Regions from separate parts of the Methylorubrum subtropicum genome, predicted to be linked through region 2. Evidence: predicted binding sites of a transcription regulator. Region 2 holds the regulator's gene; the other holds the start of a gene.
What was found. Region 2 encodes LexA, which represses DNA repair genes until DNA is damaged. Its sites were predicted from a motif close to TGTTCNNNNTGTGTTCNG; they were not measured.
Positions count from the first base shown of each region.

Region 1: AAHG03_RS04640 (PA0069 family radical SAM protein) is a predicted target of LexA. The motif match lies at 1,643-1,660, and genes of this name have one in related genera.

Region 1 is NZ_JBBXMW010000002.1:370,033-373,435, forward strand. It holds gene AAHG03_RS04635 (ribonuclease HII) at 1-393, shown strand, start outside; gene AAHG03_RS04640 (PA0069 family radical SAM protein) at 518-1,615, opposite strand; gene AAHG03_RS04645 (hypothetical protein) at 1,784-2,302, shown strand; gene AAHG03_RS04650 (hypothetical protein) at 2,306-2,659, opposite strand; gene AAHG03_RS04655 (efflux RND transporter permease subunit) at 2,689-3,403, opposite strand, start outside.
Region 2 is NZ_JBBXMW010000015.1:91,425-94,827, forward strand. It holds gene AAHG03_RS19635 (beta-keto acid cleavage family enzyme) at 1-235, shown strand, start outside; gene AAHG03_RS19640 (DUF1236 domain-containing protein) at 513-1,463, shown strand; gene lexA (transcriptional repressor LexA) at 1,658-2,371, shown strand; gene AAHG03_RS19650 (ComEC/Rec2 family competence protein) at 2,365-3,403, opposite strand, start outside.

The DNA of each region.
Region 1 (3,403 bases), on a different contig from region 2:
CTGGTGGACCGGATCAACGTGCGCGCCGCCACCCTCGACGCCATGCGCCGGGCGGTGCGGCGCTTGAGGGACGACGGCCCGGTGCTGGTCGATGGGCGCGACCCGATCCCCGGCCTCGACCAGCCCTGCCGCGCGGTGGTCGGCGGCGACCGCCTCGTCCCGCAGATCGCCGCCGCCTCCATCGTCGCCAAGACCGTTCGGGATGCACTGATGCGCAAGCTGGCCCTGCGCCACCCCGCCTACGCCTGGGAGCGCAACGCCGGCTACGGCACCGCGGCGCATCTCGCCGGGCTGTCGGCGCAGGGGCGCAGCCCGCATCATCGGGTGAGTTTTACCGGGCGGTTCGGGGCGGGCGCGCCACCCCGCCCCCTCCCACCCTCCCCCTCATCCTGAGGTGCCGCGCAGCGGCCTCGAAGGAGGGCTCCAGCGAAGCGCGCGATCCCTGGAGCCCTCCTTCGAGGCTCCGCTGCGCGGAGCACCTCAGGATGAGGGGGTTGGGTGGGAGAGGCCGGCGGGCTCAGAACAACGCCAGTTGCTCCCCCGCCCGCGGCGGCGGGCGAAACAACTCCGTCGTCTGCCGCAGGGGCTCGTCGGAAAAACCCAGCCGGCGCTTGGCCAGGGCGAAGCGGCGGCGGATCAGGTCGGCGTAGGGGCCCTTGCCGATCATGCGGGTGCCGAAGGCGGCGTCGTAGGCCTTGCCGCCGCGGGCGCCGCTCAGCAGCGAGAAGATGTGGGCGCGCCGGCCCGGATAATGCTCGGAGAGCCAGTCGCCGACGAGGTCGTCGAGTTCGTGCGGCAGGCGCAGCAGCACGTAGTTCGCCTCGCGGGCGCCCGCCGCCCGCACGCGCTCCAAGATCGCCTCGATCTCGTGGTCGTTGAGCGAGGGGATGATCGGCGCGACGATCCCCATCACCGGCACGCCCACGGAGGCCAGCCCCTCGATGGCCTCCAGGCGCTTGCGCGGATGCGGGGCGCGGGGTTCCATCCGCCGGGCGAGCACCGGGTCGAGGGTGGTGACCGAGATCGCGACCTTCACCAAATTCTGCGCTGCCATCTCCGCCAAAAGATCGCGGTCGCGCAGGATCAGGTTCGACTTGGTGACGATGCCGACCGGATGGCGGAAGCGCGCGAGCACCTCCAGCACCGCGCGGGTGAGGCGGTGTTCGCGCTCGATCGGCTGGTAGGGGTCGGTGGCGGTGCCGAGCGCGATGGTGCGCGGCCGGTAGCCCGGCGCCGAGAGTTCGCGTTCCAGCAGCGCCGCCGCGTCGGGTTTGGCGAACAGCTTGGTCTCGAAATCGAGCCCCGGCGAGAGCCCGGCATATCCGTGGTTGGGCCGGGCGAAGCAGTAGATGCAGCCGTGCTCGCAGCCGCGATAAGGGTTGATCGAGCGGTCGAACGAGATGTCGGGGGAATCGTTGCGGGTGATGATGGTGCGGGCGCGCTCGACCGTCACCTCCGTGCGCCGGACCGCGACCTCGTCCGGATGCCAGCCGTCGTCCAAGACCTCGCGCCGGGTCGCCTCGAAGCGCCCCTCCGGGTTGGCCGTCGCCCCGCGCCCGCGCCGACCTTCCGCGGCCACGCGGTTGCCCGCGAGCCGGCCCGCCGCTTCCCCCATCGATTTCGGTCCCTTGCCATGCCGCCAAGGAACATATCATGAACAATGACGTGGCCGCTGCACAAGATTGATGCATCCCCGGAAAGGCGTAGCTGTCGCGTCCGGGGCCGTCATGCAATAGACCGCGCACAACCTTTTCCCGCTCGGTCCAGGATTCTTGGCCCGCCGATGATCTCCGGCCTGATCCACGTGGCACGCCCCGCCGACACGGCGATCGAGGGCTTGGCCGACACGCTGAGCGCGCTCGTCGCGGGCGTGGCGGCGGGGCTCGTGGGCGATGCCGTGATCGTCACCGCGGCGGCGAGCGAGGCGTTGGAGACCATCGCCGAGGGCAGCGGGGCGACGCTCGTGGTGCGCCCGGTCGGCACGAATCCGTGGATCGCGGGTGCGAAGGTCGCCCGGCGGGACTGGCTGCTCTGCTTGGAGCCGGGCGACATTCCGTCGGAGGGCTGGATCCGCAGTCTCGACCGCTTCGTCGGCACCGCCCGGCCCGACACGGCGCTCGGCCGGATGCGCCGCCCCCATGCCGGCCTGCCCGGCCGCCTCGCGGCCCGCGGCGAGAGCGTGATCGGCGTCACCCGCCCGCGGGCCGGCGACGTGGTGCGGCGCGAGCGCCTGCTGGCGGGGCTGCCCTTCGCCCCCCGCCTCAAGGTGCGGCTGCTGACCGCGCGGCTGGAGCGGGCATAGCGCTTACCGCTCGAACCGCGCCTGCAGACCGTGCCCGTGGACTTTGGCCGAGAGCACGATCCTGGCGCCCGGCGGCAGCGGCGCCTTGAGGTCGCCGACGAAGCGGTTCGGCGCGGCGCCCTTCAGCGCCACGGTCTCGGTTTTGCCGCCGGCCTGGATGTAGGCCTTGCCCGAAAGCCCGGCGGTGGCGAGCGGCTGACCGCCCTCCTCGGTGACGAAGAAGGTCAGGCCCGTATCGGTGACGACGAGTTCGACCGGATGGTCGTCGGCCATGACGACCTGACCGCCGTTGGGGCCGGCGGCAAGCGCCGGCCCGGTGAGGATCAGCGCGAGGGTGAGCGCGGTGACGATGCGCATGGAGAAAATCCTTTCGCTTGTCAGAAGGGTCAGAACGCGCCCGCAGGGGCGCCCTCGGGATGGTCGGTGGCCGGGCGATGGGCCTGCTCGCGCAGGCGCTCCAGCGGCGCACGGCCGAAGGTGAGGAACAGGAGCGGCGTCAGCACCGTGTCGAGCAGCGTCGCGCTGATCAGGCCGCCGAAGATCGTCACCGCGACCGGATGCAGGATCTCCTTGCCCGGCGCGTCGGCGCCGATCAGCAGCGGCACCAGGGCGACGCCCGCCGCGAGCGCCGTCATCAGCACGGGGGCGAGCCGCTCCAGGCTGCCGCGGATGACGAGGTCGGGGCCGAAGGGCAGTCCCTCGTGAATCGCCAGATTGAGGATGTGGCTGACCTTGAGGATGCCGTTGCGGGTGGCGATGCCGGTGAGGGTGATGAAGCCGATCATGGAGGCGACCGAGAGCGGCTGTCCGGCGATCCAGAGCGCCGCCACCGAGCCGATCAGCGCCAGCGGGATGCTGCCCAAGATGATCAGCGTGAAGGTCACCGAGCGGTAGCGGCTGTAGAGCAGGGCGAAGACGAGGCCGAGCGAGAGCAGCGAGAGCAGGCCGATGGTCCGGCTCGCCTCTTCCTGCGCCTGGAACGCGCCCTCCAGGCGGGTGCCGTAGCCGTTCGGCAGCGCCGTCGCGGCGATTTCCTTCTGGATCGCGCTGACGATCACGCCCATGTCGGCGCCGCCCACCGTGTTGGCCTGGACGACGATG
Region 2 (3,403 bases):
GGCCACCTGGGGCGCCTTCGGCATCGGCCGCTTCCAGCGCGAAGCGATCCGCTGGGCACTGGCGCGGGGCGCCACCGGTATCCGCACGGGGCTGGAGGACAACATCCGCCTCTCCAAGACCGAACTCGCCGACGGCAACGCCGCGCTGGTGCGACTCGCGGTCCAAATCTGCGCCGAGTACGGTGCCCGCCCAGCGACGTCCGACGAGGCGCGGGCGATGCTGCATCTGAACTGAACCGACGCGCCGGGCCCCAGCCCCCCCTCATTCCCACCCACTCCCCTCATCCTGAGGTGCTCCGCTGCGCGCCGCCACCTCAGGATGAGGGCGAGAGGGGGAAAAGCGTCGAACGGAACGCGGCGCGATCCCGAAAAATCCGCCCGGACAAATCCCCTTCTCTGTCCCGCCATCGCTCCGAAACCCGGGCGATTCGCGGAACGGTTTGTCCGCACCGGCCGTTGCGAGGCCGGTTTCGGCGCTGTGGGCAGCGTCGCGTAGGGGACAGGGACGTACCATGAGCAAGTTCTTACGCAGCACGGCCACAGCGGCCATCCTCGTGCTCGGCGCCGCGACGGCCATGGCTCAGGGCGGCGGCGCGGGCGGTGGCGCCGGTGGCGGTGCGGGCGGCGGCGCAGGCGGTGGCGGCGCCGGAATGGGGGCCGGCGGCGGCGCGGGTGGCGGCGCGGGCGGTCCCGGCGGCGGCGGCGCGATGCGCGGCGGTGAGGCCGGTGGCGCGGGCGGCGCCGGTGGCGCCATGCGCGGCGGCGAGGCCGGCGGCGGCGCGGGTGGTGCCATGCGCGGCGGCGAGCCGGGCGGTACCGGCGGCGCGATGCGCGGCGGTGAGCCGGGTGGTGCCGGCCGGGCCGGCGAGCCCGGCGGCAAGGGTGCTGCGGGCGAGCGTGGCGGCAAGGACGCCGCCGGTGAGAAGGGCGGTCGCGACGGCGCCGAGCGCGGCGAGCGCGGTGGCAAGGACGCCGCCGGCGAGCGTGGCGGCCGTGACGGCACCGAGCGCGGCGAGCGTGGCGGCAAGGACGCCGCCGGTGAGCGCGGTGGTCGTGACGGCGCCGAGCGCGGTGAGCGCGGCGGCAAGGACGCCGCCGGTGAGCGCGGTGGTCGTGACGGCGCCGAGCGCGGTGAGCGCGGCGGCCGGGACGGCGCGGCCGACCGTGGTGGTCGCGGCGGCAACGTCTCCGAAGCCCGCGGCGCCTCGCGCAGCCTGAACAGCACCCAGCGCACCGAGTTCCGCCAGTCGATCACCAGCACCAACGTCACGCGCGTCACCAACGTGAATTTCGGTCTCAACGTCGGCACGGCGATCCCGCGCTCGATCGCGCTGCACCCGCTGCCGCCGGCGATCCTGACCCTGGTGCCGGCCTATCGCGGCTTCCAGTTCATTCTGGTCCGCGACGACATCGTCATCATCGATCCCGACACCTACGAGATCGTGGACGTGATCCCCGCCTGATCCGGTCCCGGATCGGCCGAGAGGCAGCGAAGAGGGCGGCGGAGCTTCGGCTCCGCCGCCCTTTCCTTTCGAGCCGTCGCCCTCAAAACGGCCAAGGACGCCCTTGCGGAACAGGTGGGGAACGTCTAGCCTGTTCGCGATTTGTTTTTCCGTGATCGGGCCGCGCCTCTGCGGCGTTCGACAGCAGGTGCCGCATGCTGACCCGCAAGCAACTCGAACTGCTCCAGTTCATCCAGGCCCGGATGCAGGAGAGCGGCGTCCCCCCGTCCTTCGACGAGATGAAGGACGCGCTCGATCTCAAGTCGAAGTCCGGTATCCACCGCCTGATCATGGCGCTGGAGGAGCGCGGCTTCCTCCGTCGTCTGCCGAATCGCGCCCGCGCGCTCGAGATCCTGCGCATGCCCGACGCGCCGGCCGCCAAGCCCGCGCCTGCCGAACCGCGCCGCTTCACCCCGAGCGTGGTCGAGGGGGGACTTGCCGGCAAGCCGAAGGCGCCGGTGGTTCAGGCCCAGGACGGCGAGGGCCGCCCGGTGATCGTGCCGGTGATGGGCCGGATCGCCGCCGGTACGCCGATCTCGGCCATCGAGAGCCAGAGCCACACCATCGCGATGTCGCCGGACTTCCTGGCCGGGGGCGAGCATTACGCGCTCGAAGTGCGCGGCGATTCGATGATTGAGGCCGGCATCCTCGATGGCGATCTGGTGGTGATCCACAAGCAGGAGACCGCCAACAACGGCGACATCATCGTCGCGCTGATCGACGACGAGGAAGCCACGCTGAAGCGTCTGCGCCGCCGCGGCTCCTCGATCGCGCTGGAGGCCGCCAACCCGGCCTACGAGACCCGCGTGCTCGGGCCCGACCGGGTGCGCATCCAGGGCAAGCTCGTTAGCCTCGTGCGCCGCTACTGAGGCGAATCGGGCGCTTCGACCGGCTCGGGGGCGGCCTCGGGGCTCGCGGCCGGGGGCGGCGCGGGCGGTCCGGTGCCGGGGCGCTCCTGCCAGGGCTTGGGTGAGCCGGCGCCGCGGGCGGTGACGACCTCCGGGCCGGTCGGTCTGAGGCGGATCGCGGTGGCGCCGTTCGCTGCGAGATAAGCGCGGTCGATCCGCAGCGGCGCGGCGCAGTTCGGCGGGGCCGTCAGGCGGCTGATCAGGATGTCGGCGCGGGCGCAATCCTCGGCGAAGGCGCGCTTGTCGGTGACCAGCGCGACCTTGCGGCCATCGGCGGCGATCATGGTGCAGCCGAGGCGGTCGCAGCGCACATCCGGGCCGCCGCTCACGTCGGCAGCCCTGCGCGCGTCACCGTCGGCCTTGAGCCACTGCTCCAGCACGAAGCCCGGCGGGCGCCCAAGCACGGCGAGCCGCCCGTCCGATCCGCGGAGCGCCGCCCCGGCCCCGTCGCGGTCCACGTAGAGATCGAACCGTGCCGGGCTCGCCGCGAAGGCGAGGCCGAGTGCTGCGGGCAGCACCGCCAGCGCCCGCAGGCGCGAGACCGGCAGCGTCGCGACGAGGAGCGCCAGCGCCAGCAGCGCGAGCGCCCCGGTGCCGAAAGCCGGCAGCACGACGTTGGCTTGGCCGAAGCCCGAGATCCAGGCGGAGATGTCGAGCATGCCCCGCACGGCGAGCCCCATCAACCACCAGACCGGTTTGTCGAGGGCAAACGGATAGGCCAGCATCCCGAGGACCGCCGCGGGCATCACCGCGAGCGAGACCAGCGGCAGCGTCAGCGCGTTGCCGAAGAGGCCGAACGGCTGCACGGTCTGGAAGTGGTAGGTCGCGAAGGGTGCGGTCGCGATCTGTGCCACCAAGGTCGTGGCCAGCGTTCCGACGCCGACCGTCATCAGCCAGGACAGGGCGCGGGCGAGCCACGAGCCGCCGTCACGGGCAAACAGTCGCCCGTCGAGGAGTGGCGCGCAGGCGATCAGCCCGGCGACCGCCCCGAAC